4 regions of the Cupriavidus sp. 10L45 genome follow, and region 1 is predicted to be linked to each of the others. Evidence: predicted binding sites of a transcription regulator. Region 1 holds the regulator's gene; each other region holds the start of a gene.

Region 1 (4,414 bases):
CGCATTCGATGTTCAGGCAAACGTAGTGAGCCTTGGCCAGCTTCTGGATCATGTAGGCCATCTGACGGCGGCCCCAGTCTTCCACGCGGTGAACCTGGCCGTTTTGCGACGTGACGAGCTGCTTGTAACGCTCGATCATCGCCGGCACTTGTTCGCTTTGGTCCGGATGGACGATAAATACGATTTCGTAATGACGCATTGACGCTCCTTTTGGATGTAGCCACCCGGGCGCCATGTCCGGTGTAGCAAGGTTGAATAGCCCGCGAGTATAGCCCGGTTCCGAGCCAGCACGCAAGCCGGCATCCCGGCAGGACGCTGGGAATCTCTCAGTATTGTCGGAAAACAGCCTGCAGGCGAGCCGGATCGGTGCCAAGCGACGCATCCGCCGCCAGCGCCACCAGCAGCAGCACGCGCGCCTTGTACGGATTGAGATTGCCGGCGGAGGCGAATTCGCCCGAGGCCAGGCGCGGGCGTGCCGGCCCCGCCACATGGCCGGCGCCCGTGCGGGAGCTTCGCACCACGGCCACGCCTCGCGCAGCTGCATCGGCGAGCGCGTCGCCCAGCGTCTCATGAACCGAGCCATTGCCGGTGGCCGCCACCACGAACCCCTTTACGCCGGCCGAGACCATCGCATCCACGGCCACCCTGCCCGGCTGGGCATAGCTCGCCACGATTTCGACAAGTGGCCACGCCGTAGGCACGGGCAGCGCTGGCGCGTCGCCGGGGGCGAACGCGCGTCCAAAGCGCACGTAGGCATCCTGCACGAAACCAATTGGCCCGCCCGCCGGCGACGTGAACGCATTGACCGCCGAGGTATGGGCCTTGGCGACATCGCGGGCCGCATGAATTTCCTGGTTCAGGACCACGAGCACGCCCTGCCCGCGCGCATCCGGGCTTGCCGCCACGCGCACTGCGTCGAGCAAATTCAGCGGACCATCGGCCGAGAGCGACGTGGACGGGCGCATTGCCGCGGTCAGCACCACCGGCACCGCGCTCCGCTGCGTCAGGTGCAGGAACATCGCCGTTTCTTCAAGCGTGTCCGTGCCGTGGGTAATCACCACGCCCACCACATCGGGCTGCGCGACCCAATGCGCCACCCGCGCGGCAAGCGTCGCCCACAGGCTGAAGGCCATGTCCTTGCTGTCGATCTGGGCCACCTGCTCCGTCTCCACACGGGCCACCTCGCCCAGCGCAGGCACGGCCTGGATCAGCGACGAGACCGGCACGGTGGCCGCGCGGTACTGCGCACTGCTGGCGGGGCTGGCGGACGAGCCTGCGATGGTGCCGCCGGTGGCGAGCACGACGATGCGGGGCAATGACGTAGACATATAGCGAGAAAATCGAGCGAGTGAGCGGGTGGTGCAGGCGATTGTAACTGTGGCACGCCGAGGGCCGCCGCTCTCGCAAACCCGTGTCGCCGGGCGCACTGGAGTCCGCCTGGTGTCGCGCATGCCCCACATTGCCACTGCAAATTGTGCTTGCACTTCACTCGATACTGTATAAAATCACAGCATACTGTTTAAACATACAGTGCTTCGGCACCACGAGAGACCGGCGACCCATGGCGACCCTGACACCCCGGCAACAGCAGATCTTCGACCTGATCCGCAACACGATCCGGCACACCGGCATTCCGCCGACCCGTGCCGAGATCGCGTCCGAATTCGGTTTCTCCTCGCCCAACTCTGCCGAGGAACACCTGCGAGCGCTGGCCCGCAAGGGCGTGATCGAGCTGACGCCAGGCGCGTCGCGCGGCATCCGCCTCAAGGTGGCACGTAGCGATTCGGAGATGACGGACCAGTTCTCGCTGCCGATGGCCGGCGTGATGCAGCTGACGCTGCCGCTCGTGGGCCGCGTGGCCGCAGGCAGCCCGATCCTTGCCGCAGAGCACATCGACCGTCAGTACCAGGTAGACGCCTCGGTATTTGATGATCGACCTGATTACCTGCTGCGCGTGCGGGGCCTGAGCATGCGCGATGCCGGCATCCTCGACGGCGACCTGCTCGCCGTCAGGAAAGCCAGCGAAGCCGCCAACGGCAAGATCGTCGTCGCGCGGATCGGCGACGATGTGACCGTCAAACGCCTGAAGCGGCGCGGCGACATGATCGAGCTGATCGCCGAAAACCCGGATTTCGAGAATATCGTGGTGCAGGCCGGCCGCGAGGAATTTTCGCTGGAAGGCATCGCCGTCGGGCTAATCCGCTCCTCGGGCTTCTGACTTCCGAGACCGGACGGGCGGCCGCCTGTCCTGGTCCCCAGTTTTGCAGTGCCAACGCCGCCCCGTTCTCTCCGGACGACGGGCGTGGACTCCTGCTGTCGCAAACTTCGAGGTGCCGCCATGCTGCCAGTCAACCACACCGCTTCCCGCCGCCCGGTCAAGCCCGTGCCGTTCCGCCAAACCAAGGGCGTGCGCGTCTACCAGGGCGCCCAGCGTCGTACGATGGTCGGCAGCATGGCTGCAATCTGCCGGATGCTGGAACTTGCGGATATGCCCGACAAACTGGACGCATGAACCGCTAGCGGCGGATCCGCGTCGCCCAAATCATTGTAAATAGTGCAGTTGCGAGCCCACCACGTGAAATTAAGAGAACGTTTAATTCGTCGTGAGAGGTGCTTTACACTCGATGGCGCGCATCCGTAGTACTGGCGCATTGGCGCCGATGCGCGAAACCGGAACTTGTCGACCCCGCCGAGTGCCGGTTTTTTTTCGCCCTCCCCGGCTGGATCAGGTACCAGGATACATGCCAGTCATGTTCTTGCGCAGACGGTCCCACAGCATACGCACGCCCCGCACGGTCCCGCTCAGACCCGCCGAGTAGCCAGGGTCGTAGTAGTGAATCAGCAACGACCGGCGCTCGCCAACTTCCACATCAAGGTTGGCATGCTGGAGCACAAAGCCGTTGAAGACATAGACGCTGCCCGGCTCCACCGGCACGCGGTTGCAGCGGCCACGGCGCAGATCCCGTAGCGTCAGCCATTTTCTGATGGGAAACGGCAGATTGCGCTGAATGCCATGACGAAGCTTGCAAAAAACATTGGCCACAGTGGATACCGCCAGCCGTGGCGGGTGATAAACCAGCAGATCACCGTTGCAAACGCCATCGGGGGCGAGCTTCAGCGGAATCAGCAGCGTCAGCAGATGCGAATCGTAGTGGCGGCAATGGCTCTCGTTGCGCGTATACGTGCTGGCACAACGAATCACGTGGAACGCTTCCCAACGCAGCGACTTCTTCAGGAGCGTGGTGGCCATGGCCCGAGTCTCGGCGCACACCGTCTCCTCGAGCTTGCGGAAGGCTTCATTGCGACGTAGTAACTCAGCCATTGCGAATGGCTCGGCACGCTCGGGCTGTTCGCCGAAGGATCGATCGATAGCCGCGTTAATGGCAGCCAAGGTCGGCATCGGAATCACACTGGAAAATGCCGCCAGTGCTACATCAGGGTTGAATCGAATTCGCTCCGCCACGGCATGACCTCGCGCTTCGTATAGGTGATTTGCCTAGATGATATGGATTAGACCATTTGGCCCGCCGTGAAGCGTAGCGAAAATCATTCTCGAAAACTTGTCACTATGTGGGCTGTCGCACATGATCCGGGAACAAAGCCCAGTGCATCCACGCCCCCGACGGTTTTCCGGCACATGGGCCGATCAACGATTATTCTTTGGGTGAAGGATCGACGGACACTGGCTGACGATATAAGGGACGCAATGAGGACAAGCCTGGCGGCATGGCTCCTGGTCATCGCCGCACTGATTTCGGGGCCGGGGGTTGCTGCTGAGTTCGGTAGCAAGGGTGGCCCCGAGCCCGCCAATATCGATCAGATTACCGACCTACTTCGCGAAGAGCCCTACGACCTGGAGCTACTGATCAGCTTTGGGACATCGAAGGGCGGATCGGCTGGCCATATCGCCCTGGGCGTCCGTGACGACACGCTCGGCGACGACATTGTCTACTCGGCAAATTTCTACGCCGACCGCACGCCCAAGCACGAGAATGATTTTTACACCGCCAATCTGATGGCGGGCATCCCAAAGAAGGAATATCTGTTCAAGACGGCCTCCTCCATCGCGGAAACGACGATGTTTGGCCTCGACTATGGCGAGATCTACAAGCGGTCGGTGATCGGTGTGCGGGTCTACGGCGTGCCCACGCAGGAAAAACAGTCGCTGGTCGATTACTTCCGCCGCATCAACGACGATTACCATCGGCGGGCAACGGACACCGAATATCACAGCGGCACAATCCAATACGATTATTTGCGCCTGAACTGCGCCAAGACCATCGGCGCCGCCTTCAAGTACGGCGCCGGCTACAAAAATTTGACGATAAAGAGCCCCAAAGTCCTATCCGGGCGACGCGTGGTGGCCGCCGCGACCGCGAATATTCCCACGGAGATGGCGATGAAGCTGATCAAG
Region 2 (4,414 bases), on a different contig from region 1:
GGCTGGCGGCGCGGCAGCTTGCGCGCCAGCACCAGCGCCAGCAGCACCATGGCTACGGCCGAGACCGCGAAGATGGTGTGCCAGCCGCCCGTCAGGCCGGCCATCAGGCTCGACACCGGCCGCGCCAGCATGATCCCCATCAGTAGCCCGCTGGTGACGTTGCCGACCACGCGGCCCCGGATATGGTCCGGGGCGAGGTGCGCCGCGAACGGCACCAGCACCTGCACCGCCACCGAGCATAGGCCGATGGCGCAGCCCGCGATCAGGAACACGCTGGCGTGAGTGGCCAGGGCCGCCGCCATGAGCGCCACGGCACAGCCGCCAATCAGCGTCAGGACCAGCTTGCGGTTCTCGACCAGATCCCCGAGCGGCACCAGCAGCACCAGCCCCGCGCAGTAGCCCATCTGGATCAGCGTGACGATCAGCCCGGCAATCTCGGGCGAGAGTTGCAGCGACCGGGCGATCGGGCCGACCAGTGGCTGGGCGTAATAGAGATTGGCGACGATCATGCCGCAGGCCGTGGCCAGCAGCGGCGTGATCCAGGTGGCGGGCTCAGCGGCGCGCTCTGTGGCGGTGGTGGTCATGGGGACGGCCTTGGTGCTCGAAGCCGCCGATTCTAGCGGGAGATAGATAGATGCGTCGGAGGGGTCATTCCGGTGCCGCGTCAGGCATCCGGCCGCTCATCCTCGAAGCGGAACTCCTCCTGCACGGGCGCCGGGTCGTCGCCCTGTTCGTCCGCCGGGATCAGGGCGCTCACGCGCACGCCGAGCAGCCGGATGCGCCGCTCGAGCGGTATCCGCTTCAGGCATTCCGTGGCGCTGCGCCGGATCGCCGCGCCATCGGCGGTATGGGCCGGCATGGTCAGGTCGCGCGTGACCGTGCGGAAATCGTCAAAGCGCAGCTTGATGCCCACCGTGCGGCCCACGTAGCCCTTGCGGCGCAGGTCCTCGCCCACGCGCATGCAGAGCTTGGTGAACGATTCCGATAGGAGCGGGCGGTCCACGCGCGGGTGCAGGTCGCGCTCGAAGGTGGTTTCGCGGCTCATCGACTTGGGCTCGGAACTGACCACCACCGGGCGGTCATCACGCCCATGCGCCACCTCGATCAGCCAGCTCGCGTAGTTGCGGCCGAAATGGGTCTGGAGCACGCCCTGGTCGGCCTCGGCCAGGTCGCCCACGGTGTCGATGCCGATGCCGGCCAGCTTCTCGGCCGCCTTCGGCCCGATGCCGTTGACCTTGCGCGCCGCGAGCGGCCAGATACGGCGGGGGATGTCGGCGGGGGTGAGCAGGGTCAGGCCATCCGGCTTGTCGAGTTCGGACCCGATCTTCGCCAGCAGCTTGTTGGGCGCCACGCAGATCGAGCAGGTCAGGCCAGTGGCCTCGCTCACGGCCGCCTTGATGCGCGCGGCTACCTCGGCCGGCTCGCCGGGCACCTCGGTCAGATCGATATAGATCTCGTCGATGCCCCGGTCTTCCACCTGCTCGGTGAAGGTGCGCACGGCGGCCTTGAACAGGCCCGAGTAGCGGCGATAGGCGTCGAAATCGGTCGGCAGCAGGATGGCGTCCGGCGCCAGCTTGGCCGCCTTCATCATGCCCATCGCCGAGAACACGCCCAGCGCGCGGGCTTCGTAAGTGGAAGTGGTGACGACGCCACGTCCGACGTAGTCGCGCAGGCGGGCATAGCGGCGCGAGCCATCGGGCAGCGTCTCCGGGATGGCATTGCGGCCGCCGCCGATGACAACGGCCTGGCCGCGCAGGTCGGGATAACGGAGCAGTTCGACGGACGCATAGAAGGCGTCCATGTCGAGGTGGGCGATGCGCCGGACGGGGGTGGACATGGCGAAGGGGGCGTGCGCGTCGTCGGTACTGTATAAACGTACAGTATAGTGCGTCGGCCCTCGCGTGCCGAGCCGGTGTTAATCCATCATTCCCGGGATGAATCGATTAATCGATCCAAACCTATGCTTCATTTGTCGCGCTGATAGACTTAACGGAATTGCGGCGGGAAACCCACACCCCTTCCATCGCGTAGATCAGCAGCGACACCCAGATCAGTGCATAGCCGAGTTGCTTCTGGGCCGGGAACGGCTCGTGCCACAGCCAGATGCCGAGCAGCAGCTGGAGCGTCGGGCCGGTGTACTGGAGCAGGCCGAGCAGCGAAAGCGGAATCCGGCGCGCGCCGGCGGCGAAGAACAGCAGCGGCACCGCCGTGACCGGGCCGGCCAGCAGCAGCAAGATCTGCGTACCCGGTGCTGCGCTCCGGAAGGTGTCCTGGCCGGTGAAGACGAGCACGCCCAGCGCGGTGGCCGCAATCGGAAACAGCAGCAGCGTCTCCAGCGACAGCCCCTCCAGCGCGCCCAGCGCCCCGGTCTTGCGCAGCAGCCCGTAGCCGCCGAACGACGCCGCCAGCGCGAGCGCGATCCACGGCAGTTGCCCGGCGCTGATGGTCAGCCAGAGCACGCCCCCCGCCGCGACGGCGATGGACAGCCACTGCCCCGGCCGCAGCCGCTCGTGCAGGAACAGCACACCCAGCAGCACGCTGAACAGCGGATTGATGAAGTAGCCCAGGCTCGCATCGACCACCCGGTCGGCCGACACCGCCCAGATATAGAGGAACCAGTTGGCGCAGAGCAGGGCGGCGCTCGCCGCGAAGCCGAGGATCAGGCGCGGATTTCCCGCCACCTCGCGCAGCCAGCCGAAATGCCGCCGCCAGAGCAGGATCGCGCCCAAAAAGACCAGCGACCACACCATCCGGTGCAGCAGGATCTCGAGCGGCGCCACGCCGTGGAGGGATTTGATATAGAGGGGCAGCAGGCCCCAGATGACGTACGCGAGCAGCGCGTAGAAGATGCCGAGTTGCATGGGAGTGTCCGGTAGGTGCGCGGATTCTACCGGTACGCCGTCATCGGCGTTGGAACTCGCCTCCCCCTGGCGGGAGAGGCGACAACATCACATCCAAATCACATCGATGTCTTACAGCTTGCGCGCGAAGCTGAACTGCGCGAAGCCCTGCTCGGCCACGTTGAACCAGGCGGCCTCGTTGTTGCGGAACACGCGCCAGTCGTCATAGATCTTCTTGAACGACGGGTTCTTGGCGGTTTCCTCGGCGTACGCGTCCTGCGTGGCCTTGAAGCATGCCTCCATGATCTCCTTCGAGAACGGGCGCAGCTTCACGCCATTCTCCAGCAGACGGGCCAGCGCCTGCGGGTTCACGGCGTCGTACTTGGCCATCATGTTGGTGTGGGCCTCGATGGTGGCCGTTTCCAGCGCGCGCTTGTACTGCGCCGGCAGCTTCTCGAACTCCGGTGCGGAGGCGTAGAACGACAGCTGGGCGCTCCCTTCCCACCAGCCCGGGTAGTAGTAGTACGGCGCCACCTTGTAGAAGCCGAGCTTCTCGTCGTCATACGGGCCGACCCACTCGGCTGCATCGATGGTGCCCTTTTCCAGCGCCGGGTAGATATCGCCACCGGCAATCTGCTGCGGCACCACGCCCAGGCGCTGCAGCACCACGCCGGCAAACCCGGCGATGCGGTACTTCAGGCCCTGCAGGTCCGCCACGGTCTTGATTTCCTTGCGGAACCAGCCGCCCATCTGGGCATTGGTGTTGCCGCCCATGAAGTTGACGACGTTATATTCCTTGAAGAACTCGCGCATCAGCTTCATGCCGTTGCCCTGCATCATCCACGCGGTCTGCTGGCGCGCGGTCAGGCCGAACGGGACGGTGGTGTCGAAGCACAGCGTCGGATTCTTGCCGAAGTAGTAGTAGCCGGCCGTGTGGCCGATCTGCACGGTCTGGTTCTGCACGGCGTCCAGCACCTGCAGGCCCGGCACCACTTCACCGGCGGCGAACACCTTGATGTTGAACTTGCCGTCGGTCAGCTCCTTCACGCGCTGGGACAGTAGCTCGGCGGCGCCGTAGATGGTGTCCAGCGACTTCGGGAAGCTCGATGCCAGGCGCCATTCCACCGCCGGGTTGCTGCCGATCACGGCCGGCGCGCCCGGTGCGCTCGCCGACGCCGCGGGCGCGGCGGGTTTGTCTTCCTTGCCGCACGCGGCCAGGGCCCCGGTAGCGGCCACAGCCGATGCTTTCAACAGGAAGGAACGACGTTCCATGACATCTCCTCTTATAGATATATGTGCGCTGGCTGCCCCACCCATAGGACAAGTCCAAAACAGCCGGTCGATTATAGCGGTGGCGTTTTGCGCACGACCACACTCCCGACTGCGGGTTTTCGCTAGGGATTCGCACTTCTGCAACGGTTTACGGGGAGACTGGCAAGGTGGCGCGAGGTGATCTTTTCGCAATGTGAGATGCTGCACGGTTTGATGGATTTTGTAACCCGTCTTGCGGTCAAAAAGTTCGCCTGTTAAAAAACGGAGCCCCCATCCGGCGCGCCGCGCGCCGTCACTGTTTC
Region 3 (4,414 bases), on a different contig from region 1:
GCGACCAGGCGTTCATCCCGCCGTCGAAGTCGCAATGTCCGTTGCTCAAGGGCAGCCGCTGACGGAGCGCTGAAGGGCGCTTGACGCCCCAATTGTTCAAATCCCGGGACAGTCTGTCAGCCCAGACGCGCTTCTCCCGTTCCTGATCCCTCGTTACATTGCAGTCGCCGCCGGCACGCCCGAGCCCTTACGGGGTGCGCGGGCGGCGACCATAACAAGGATCACGAACGCATGAAGACCCGTCTCGCCTGCCTGGCCACGCTGGCCATCCTCCCTGCCCTGCCCGCTGCTGCCCACGCCCAGGGCAGCATCACGCTCTACGGCGTCGTCGACGCTGGCGTGGAATTCCTGACCAACGTGCCGAACGCGGCCACCGGCGGCAGCAACAACGTCGTGCGGATGTCCGCCGGCAACCTCTCCACCTCCCGCTGGGGCCTGCGCGGCGCCGAAGACCTGGGCGGCGGCCTGAAGGCCGTCTTCACGCTGGAAAACGGCTTCGACCTCGACACCGGCAGCGCCAACCAGGGCGGCCGCATGTTCGGGCGTCAGGCGTTCGTCGGCCTGCAGAACCAGTACGGCACGCTGTCGCTGGGCCGCCATCAGACCGTGCTGTACGACTTCTCGCTGGCCTATGACCCGATGGCCATCGCCACGCGCTACTCGGTGCTGATGCACGACAAGTGGATGTCCGGCCGCGCCGATAACTCGGTGAAGTTCACCGGCCAGACCGGCGCGCTGTACTACGGTCTGTTCTACAGCACCGGCTACGACAGCAGCGCCGGCGGCGAGGTGCCGGGCGACTACAAGGCCGGCCGCAACTTCAGCGCCAGCGTCGGCTACACGGCCGGCCCGCTGTCCGCCCGCGTGGTGTACGACGAAGTGCGCGGCAGCACCGTCGTCACGGACGACAACCGCGAGCGCCGCGCCACCCTCGGCGCCAGCTACGACTTCGGCCGGGCCCGTGCCTTCGCCGGCTATCGCTGGTACTACGGCGACTTCGCCAGCAGCTCGCTGCGCACCAACCTGTACTGGATCGGCGCGAACTACCAGGTCACGCCGGCCATCACGCTGACTGGCGCGGCCTACTACACCGACGTGCGCAACAGCGGCGGCGACCCGTACAGCTTCGTGCTGTCCGGCACGTACGCGTTCTCCAAGCGCACCGACCTGTACACCATCGTCGCCTACGCCCAGAACCGGGACGGCTCGGCCATGGGCCTGTCCGGCTTCGGCCCGTCGCTGAACCGCAGTGCCAGCACCCTGACGGCCACAACCGAACAGGTGGGCGCCGGCCAGAACCAGTTCGGCGCCATCGTCGGCATCCGCCACCGCTTCTGAGCGCAGCGGCCACGCTGAAATCCACTTGACGGAGACTTTCCCTTCGTCTTTGGGCCCGCCTTGGCGGGCTCTTTTTTGGATCAGGCCGCAGAAAACGCCCGCCGGGCGTTATGCCGGTGCAGCCGGGACAAGCCCGTACCTGGACATGACTGCGATCAAGGCGCACGAACTCACAGCGGCCGCCCCTTCCTTACGCCTCTCCGCCAAAATACGCCGCAATCCGCGCCAGTTTGTCCGGGTTGCGTTGCACGTGGATGCGGGCGATGCGGTCGCCTTCGACCACAAAGGTCTGCGCGGACTCCAGCGCGCCGTCGAAGTAGCGCAGCAGCGCCCATTCGCCATTGAGCAGCACCAGCCGCACCCGGAGGCCCTCGCCGGGGAATCTGAGGCGCGTGGCGTAGAACAGTTGCGCGATGCGCCGTGCGCCTTCGAGCGGCTTGGGGAAGGTCTGGACCCTGCCGCCGCCGTCGCCGGCCAGGGTGGCGTCGTTGGCCAGCAGCGCCTGGATGCCGGCGAAGTCGCCGCCCTGCATCGCCTGGGCGAACGCCTGGACCATGTGCCGATGGGTGTCCGGGGACACCGTGAAGCGCGGCCGGTCGTCGCGTAGCTGGGTTTTTGCCCGGCTGACCAGCTGGCGGCAGCTGGCCTCGCTCTTGCCGATCACGCGCGCCACCTCGTCGTAGTCGTTGTCGAAAACCTCGCGCAGGAGGAAGGCCGCGCGGGCCTCGGGCGTCAGGCGCTCCAGCAGGAGGAGGAAGGCGACGGAGATGTCATCGGCGCGCTCCTTGATGGCCTCGGGGTTGTCCGGGCTGTCCGTGATCAGCGGCTCGGGCAGCCAGATCCCGGTGTAGTGCTCGCGCTGGATCTTGGCGGCGCGCAGGCGGTCGATGGCGATGCGGGTGGTTACCGAGACCAGCCAGGCTTCGGCATTTTCGATTTCCGTCTGGTCAGCCGTGTGCCAGCGCAGCCAGGCGTCCTGTACGACGTCCTCGGCCTCGGCCACGGCGCCGAGCATCCGGTAGGCAATCCCGTGCAGGCGCGGGCGCAGCTTGTGGAAGGTGGCGGTGGTGTCGTCCATGATTCGATGCGAAAAGGCGGCTGGCAGACCGCCATGGTGGCCACGCGTGCCGGCCCAGCGCAAGAACTTTCAAGCATTTTCCGACGCACACCTTGAAAATTCCGATGCACTGTATATATTTACAGTAACTGTATGAATGAACAGTATATCGGAGTGCGGAATGGAACACCTGATCCACCTGATCCGTGTGCAGAACGAATATGACCGCCAGGTGCTGGTCTGGCTGCGGGGGCGCATTGGTGATGCCGCCCTGCTGTCGGCCGCGCACCGGGCCACCGTCGACGATAAAAAGCCTTATCTTTCAACGATTTGCCGCCTGATCGGGATTCGGGCGCCGTCGCGCCGCGCGCTGGCGGACGAGGCTCGCAAGAGCCATCGCGCGGTGGGCGAGCGGTATCTGGAGCAGATCCGCGAGATCCTGGCCCGCCCGACGTCCGGCCATGAAAAAGCCGGGCACGAGGCCCGGCCACAAGCGGCGCTGTTCTAGATCGCCTAGGCAGCGTCTGATCCGGGCTCAGGCCGGCAGTTCGGTCACGCGCATTGCGGGCGTGATCTGGAGCGGATCGGTCATCAGCTCCAGCACGGCCGGCTGGCCGGCGTTGCGGGCGCGCTCGAACGCTGCCGCAAAGTCCTCCGTCTTCTCCACCCGCTCCGCCCACGCCCCGCAGGCGCGCGCCATCGCCACGAAATCCGGGTTGGCGATGGTCGTGCCGCTCTGGCGGCCCGGGTAGCGCTTCTCCTGATGCATGCGGATGGTGCCGTACATGCGGTTATTCACCAGGATCACGATCAGGTTGGCGCCATGCGCGGCGGCCGTGGCGATCTCCTGCGGATACATCAGGAAGCAACCGTCGCCAGCCAGGCAGACCACGGTCTTCTCGGGCGCGCGCAGCTTCGCGGCAATCGCGGCCGGCAGGCCGTAACCCATCGCGCCGCAGGTGGGCGCCAGTTCCGTGCGCGGACGCTTGTACGCGTAGAAGCGGTGCAGCCAGACCGTGTAATTGCCGGCGCCGTTGCTGAGGATGGCGTCTTCGGGCAGCACCGCGTTCAGGTGCGACATCGCGGCAGCCATATCCACCCCCGTCAGTTCCGCATGGGGCTTGGGCGGCGTGACGAAGGCCTCGTGCTCGGCCCGGGCGCCGCTGGTCCAGTCCTTCCATCCGATAGAAGCCGGCGCCGGCAGCGCGGCCAGCATGGCTGCCGCAGGCACCACGCCCGAATGGATCGGCAGTGCCGACTGGTAGACGCGGCCCAGCTCGCCGCTATCGGCATGGATATGCACCAGCTTCTGCTTGGGACGCGGGACTTCCAGCAGCGTGTAGCCATCGGTGGCGATGTCGCCCAGCCGGGTGCCGACCGCCACGATCAGGTCGGCCGTGCGCACCCGCTCGGCCAGCTTGGGGCTCACGCCCAGGCTCAGATGGCCGATGTAGTGCGGGTCGCGGTTATCGATCACGTCCTGCCGGCGGAAGGCGCAGGCCACGGGCAGGTTCCATGCCTTGACGAAGGCGGCGAAGTCACGCACTGCCGCGTCGGTCCAGCCGGCGCCGCCGGCGATCACCAGCGGCTGGCGGGCCTCGGCCAGCGCGGCGGCCAGCGCCCGGGCATCCTCGGCGCGCGGGGCGGCCGCCACGGTGCGGTACGGCTCGGCATCGGCGCAGTCCACCAGATCGTCGAGCACGTCTTCGGGCAGCGCCAGCACCACCGGGCCGGGCCGGCCGGACGTGGCCACCTGGAAGGCGCGCGCCACCATCTCGGGAATCCGGGCCGGATCGTCGATCTCGGCCGCCCACTTGGCCATCGTGCCGAACACTGCCGCGTAATCCACCTCCTGGAACGCCTCCCGGCCCTTGTGGGCGCGGGAGATCTGCCCCACGAACAGGATCATCGGCGTGGAGTCCTGCTGGGCGATATGCACGCCGATGCTGGCGTGCGTGGCGCCCGGGCCCCGGGTGACGAAGCAGATACCGGGGCGGCCGGTCAGCTTGCCGTCCGCCT
Region 4 (4,414 bases), on a different contig from region 1:
GGCCACCTGCCTGCCGTGACCGACGTGGCCGCCCAGACCGCCGCCGCCGCCAAGTCCGGCGAGCCGCTGGTGGTGCTGGTCAGCCTGCCCGGCTGCAGCTACTGCGAGACGGTGCGCCGCAACTACCTCGCGCCGCAGGCCGCCGCCGGCGAGATCGCCGCGCGGGAAGTGGACATGACCGCCGACACGCCGATGCGCGACATCGACGGCACCATGACCACCGCCAAGAAGTGGGCGCGTGCTCACAATGTGTCCGTGGCACCGACCGTGCTGTTCCTCGACGCCAACGGCCAGCCCGTGGCCAACGCGCTGCTGGGCTTGCAGGGCGATTTCTACGGCGCCTACCTGGAGCAGGCGCTGGACACCGCGCGCGCCAAGATCGCCCGGAAGTAGAATAGCGACGTTCTTCGACGATTTTCCGCCGATCCATCTCACGGGACTGCCTCCCATGTCTGACTCCACCGTCTCCACCGCACCGAAGCGCCGCCCGATCGTGCCGATCGCCGTCGCCGTGGTCATCCTCGCCGTGCTCGGCTTTTTCGGCTTCCGCGCGCTGGCGCCGGCCAGCACCGTACCCGCCGCCACCTTCACGCTGCTCTCGGGCGAAAAGGTCAGCACGGCCGACCTCAAGGGCAAGGTCTACCTGATCAACTTCTGGGCCACGAGCTGCACCACGTGCGTCAAGGAAATGCCCGACATGATCAAGACCTACCAGCAGTTCAAGGACAAGGGCCTGGACTTCGTGGCCGTGGCGATGAACTACGACCCGCCGATGTACGTCGCCAACTTCGCCAAGACCCGCGACCTGCCGTTCAAGGTGGCAATGGACTCCGACGGCACGGCCGCCAAGGCCTTCGGTGACGTGCAACTCACCCCGACGACCTTCGTGGTCGACAAGAACGGGAAGATTCTCAAGCGCTACGTCGGCGAGCCCGAATGGGAGTCGCTCCACAAGCTTCTCGACGGCGCGCTGGCCAGCGCGGCCTGAAGCGCCCAAACGTCCGCCGTCGGCGGACATCGCTGACTGACAAAAGGCACCCCATGTGGGTGCCTTTCTTTTTTTGCGATCGGCATGGCAGAGGACGACTTCACGGCAGCCGAAGCGGCGGAATATCTTGAGATCTCGATGGCCACCTTCCGCCGCTTCGTGCGCGATGGGAAGCTGACTTCGCATGCAACGGTCGGCCGTAGCCAGTTATTTTCCGTAGCGGATCTGAAGGCATTCAAGCGGCAACGCAAGGCGATCAAGGGCTGATTCCCCAGGGCGCCGGCGAATTGCGCCCAGCACCGCACTCTTGTGTTGTGGGCCCCTCACGACCCGCTTGCCTCCCCAGGCTGTATGGATATACAGTGAGCGCCAGAATTTTCTCAGCCGCCCCTGCCCCTGCCCGTGTCCCCGGATCCTGTTCTCGAAGCCGACGCCCCCGACGTCCCTGCTGACGTCCCTGCCTACCTGACCCGCCTGAACCCGGAGCAGCGTGCGGCGGCGTCGCATGCCGGGGATGCGCCGCTGCTGATCATTGCCGGCGCCGGCTCGGGCAAGACCAATACGCTGGCGCATCGCGTGGCCCACCTCGTGCTGGGCGGGGCCGATCCGCGGCGCATCCTGCTGCTCACGTTCTCGCGCCGGGCTGCCGCCGAGATGGGTCGCCGTGTGGAGCGCATCGTCGATCAGGCGCTGGGCACCAGTACCGGGGCGGGCCGGGCCGCGCTGCAATGGTCGGGCACCTTCCACGCCATCGGCGCGCGGCTGCTGCGCGAGTACGCCGAAACGCTGGGGCTGGCGCCCACCTTCACCATCAGCGACCGGAGCGACTCGGCCGACCTGATGCACGTGGTGCGGCACGACCTCGGCCTCTCGGAGCAGACCTCGCGCTTCCCGCGCAAGGAAACCTGCCTCGCGATCTATTCGCGCGTGGTCAACACCCAGCTCCCGCTGGAAGTGATCCTCAAGACGCAATTTCCCCGCTATGCGATGTGGGCGGACGCGCTCAAGGCCCTGTTCGCCGGCTACGTGGCCGCCAAGCAGAAGCAGCAGGTGCTCGACTACGACGACCTGCTGCTCTACTGGGCGCAGGCGCTGATCGAGCCGTCGCTGGCGCAGGACATGGGCGCGCGCTTCGACCACGTGCTGGTGGATGAATACCAGGACACCAATGCCTTGCAGGCGTCGATCCTGCTCGCGCTGAAGCCGGACGGGCGCGGCCTGACCGTGGTCGGCGACGACGCCCAGTCGATCTACGCGTTCCGGGGCGCCACCGTCCGCAACATCCTCGATTTTCCGCAGCATTTCTCGCCGCCCGCGCATCAGGTGACGCTGGCGCAGAACTATCGCTCCACCCAGCCGATCCTGGCCGCCGCCAATGCTGTGATCGGGCTGGCCGCAGAGCGGTTCACCAAGGATTTGTGGTCGCTGCGCGAGTCGGCCGAGAAGCCGGGCGTGGTGGTGGTCAACGATGAAGCCGATCAGGCGCGCTACGTGGTGGAGCAGGTGCTGGCGCGGCGCGAGGCCGGGCTGACGCTGATGGCGCAGGCCGTGCTGTTCCGCGCGGCCGACCACAGCGCGCAGGTCGAGATCGAACTGGCCCGCCGCAACATCCCGTTCGTGAAGTTCGGCGGCCTGAAATTCCTGGAATCGACCCACGTCAAGGACGTGATGGCCGTGGTGCGATGGCTGGAGAATCCGCGCGACCGCATGGCCGGCTTCCGCACCCTGCAGTTGCTGCCCGGCGTGGGCCCGAAAACCGCCGCGCGCGTGCTGGAGGGGCTGGAAGCGGCCACCGAGCCACTGCTGGCGCTGGAGGCCTTCGAGCCGCCGCCCGCCGCCGCGCCGGCCTGGGCCGAGCTGATCGCGCTGGCGCGCGGGCTGATGGCGCCCACCTCGCCGTGGCCGTCGGAGTTCGAGCAGGTGGTGGCGTGGTACCTGCCCCATCTGGAGCGGATTCACGACGATGCCGCCGCGCGGCAGGCCGATCTCCAGCAGATCGAGCGGATTGCGGCCACCTATGCTTCGCGCGAGCGCTTCCTGACCGAGCTGACGCTCGATCCGCCGAGCGCGTCCAGCGATGAATCCGGCGTGCCGTCGCGCGACGAGGACTACCTGATCCTGTCCACGATCCATTCGGCCAAGGGCCAGGAGTGGAAGGCGGTCTACGTGCTCAATGCGGTGGATGGCTGCATGCCGTCCGACCTCGCCACGGGCACCACGGAAGAAATCGAGGAAGAACGCCGGCTGCTCTACGTGGCGATGACGCGCGCCAAGGACCACCTCGACATCGTGGTGCCGCAGCGCTTCTACGTTCATCAGCAGGTGGGATTTGGCGACCGCCACGTCTACGCGTCGCGCACGCGCTTCTTGCCGAACCGGGTGATGCCGAACTTCTACAGCCGGTCCTGGCCGCCCCCGCCGATGCCCGGCGACGCGCCGACCAAGGCCCCCCTGCCCCAGGTAGACCTGGCCAGCCGCATGCGCGATATGTGGAAGTAGCCGGCCGGGATCAGACGAGTTCGATGCCGGCCTGCCGCACCACATCCAGCAAGGCGCCGTCGCGCAGCAGCGCGGCCACGGCCTCGATGTCATCGGTCATATAGCGATCCATCGCCAGGAACGGCACGCGTGTCCGCACGAAGTGGAACACGGCGCGGCCCGCCGGCGCCAGTTGCTCCACAGCGCCGGCCAGTTCGGCGGCCTGGCACGCGGCCAGCAACTCGATGGCGAGGATGTACTGGTTGTTATCGAGGATGCGGCGCGCGTTGCGGGCCGCGATCAGCCCCATGCTCACCACGTCCTGGTTGTCGCCATTGGACGGCACGCTCTGGATGCTGGCCGGGCTGCAGATCGTCCGGTTCTCGGCGATCAGCGCCGTCGCCGGGTACTGCGCGCCGGCAAACCCGCACGACAGCCCCTCGTTGGCGGCCGCCAGGAAGGCCGGCAGGCGGTTGTTCAGGTGCGGGCTCAGCAGCCGGTTCAGGCGGCGCTCGGACACCACGCCCAGCTGCGTCGCGGCGATGGCGAGGAAGTCCATCGCGAACGCCACCTGCTGGCCGTGGAAGTTGCCGCCGTGGAACAGCGCGCCATCATCGAAAAACAGCGGGTTGTCGTTCGACGAATTGAGTTCACGCTCGACCACCGTGGCGCAATGGTCCAACGTGTCACGCACGGCGCCGAGCACCTGCGGGATGCAGCGCAGCGTGTAGGCCTTCTGGATAAAGACGCCGGTGCCGGTGTTCTTCTCGTCGCCGGCGCGCGTCTTCATCTCGGCGGACAGCTCAACATGACCGGCCAGCCGGTCGGAATCGGCCAGCAGCGCGCGCATATTGGCGGCGGAGCGGATCTGGCCCGGGTGCGGCTTGGCGATGTCGTGGCCGTGGGCCATGAAGGCATCGGCGGAAGCGGACAAGCCCTCCAGCGCCA

What was found. The regulator LexA, encoded in region 1, represses DNA repair genes until DNA is damaged. The targets are predictions, from matches to a motif close to ACTGTATNNNNATACAGT.
Region 2: the regulator LexA is predicted to act here: its motif matches at 1,865-1,882, upstream of dinB (DNA polymerase IV).
Region 3: the regulator LexA is predicted to act here: its motif matches at 2,525-2,542, upstream of AC1DFU_RS16075 (CppA family protein).
Region 4: the regulator LexA is predicted to act here: its motif matches at 1,335-1,352, upstream of AC1DFU_RS06325 (ATP-dependent helicase).

Annotation. Positions count from the first base shown of each region.
Region 1 is NZ_JBFTJC010000007.1:332,429-336,842, reverse strand. Features, by position in the region: gene rpsF (30S ribosomal protein S6) at 1-199, opposite strand, end outside; gene AC1DFU_RS15410 (asparaginase) at 327-1,370, opposite strand; gene lexA (transcriptional repressor LexA) at 1,562-2,218, shown strand; gene AC1DFU_RS15400 (hypothetical protein) at 2,339-2,512, shown strand; gene AC1DFU_RS15395 (hypothetical protein) at 2,726-3,463, opposite strand; gene AC1DFU_RS15390 (hypothetical protein) at 3,707-4,414, shown strand, end outside.
Region 2 is NZ_JBFTJC010000003.1:432,280-436,693, forward strand. Features, by position in the region: gene AC1DFU_RS07925 (MFS transporter) at 1-584, opposite strand, end outside; gene dinB (DNA polymerase IV) at 665-1,837, opposite strand; gene rarD (EamA family transporter RarD) at 1,959-2,861, opposite strand; gene AC1DFU_RS07940 (TRAP transporter substrate-binding protein) at 2,973-4,112, opposite strand.
Region 3 is NZ_JBFTJC010000008.1:149,073-153,486, forward strand. Features, by position in the region: gene AC1DFU_RS16060 (ABC transporter substrate-binding protein) at 1-62, shown strand, start outside; gene AC1DFU_RS16065 (porin) at 232-1,338, shown strand; gene AC1DFU_RS16070 (RNA polymerase sigma-70 factor) at 1,529-2,416, opposite strand; gene AC1DFU_RS16075 (CppA family protein) at 2,586-2,903, shown strand; gene AC1DFU_RS16080 (thiamine pyrophosphate-binding protein) at 2,931-4,414, opposite strand, start outside.
Region 4 is NZ_JBFTJC010000003.1:83,543-87,956, forward strand. Features, by position in the region: gene AC1DFU_RS06310 (thioredoxin fold domain-containing protein) at 1-393, shown strand, start outside; gene AC1DFU_RS06315 (TlpA disulfide reductase family protein) at 449-988, shown strand; gene AC1DFU_RS06320 (helix-turn-helix domain-containing protein) at 1,073-1,255, shown strand; gene AC1DFU_RS06325 (ATP-dependent helicase) at 1,391-3,487, shown strand; gene cmdF (tyrosine 2,3-aminomutase) at 3,498-4,414, opposite strand, start outside.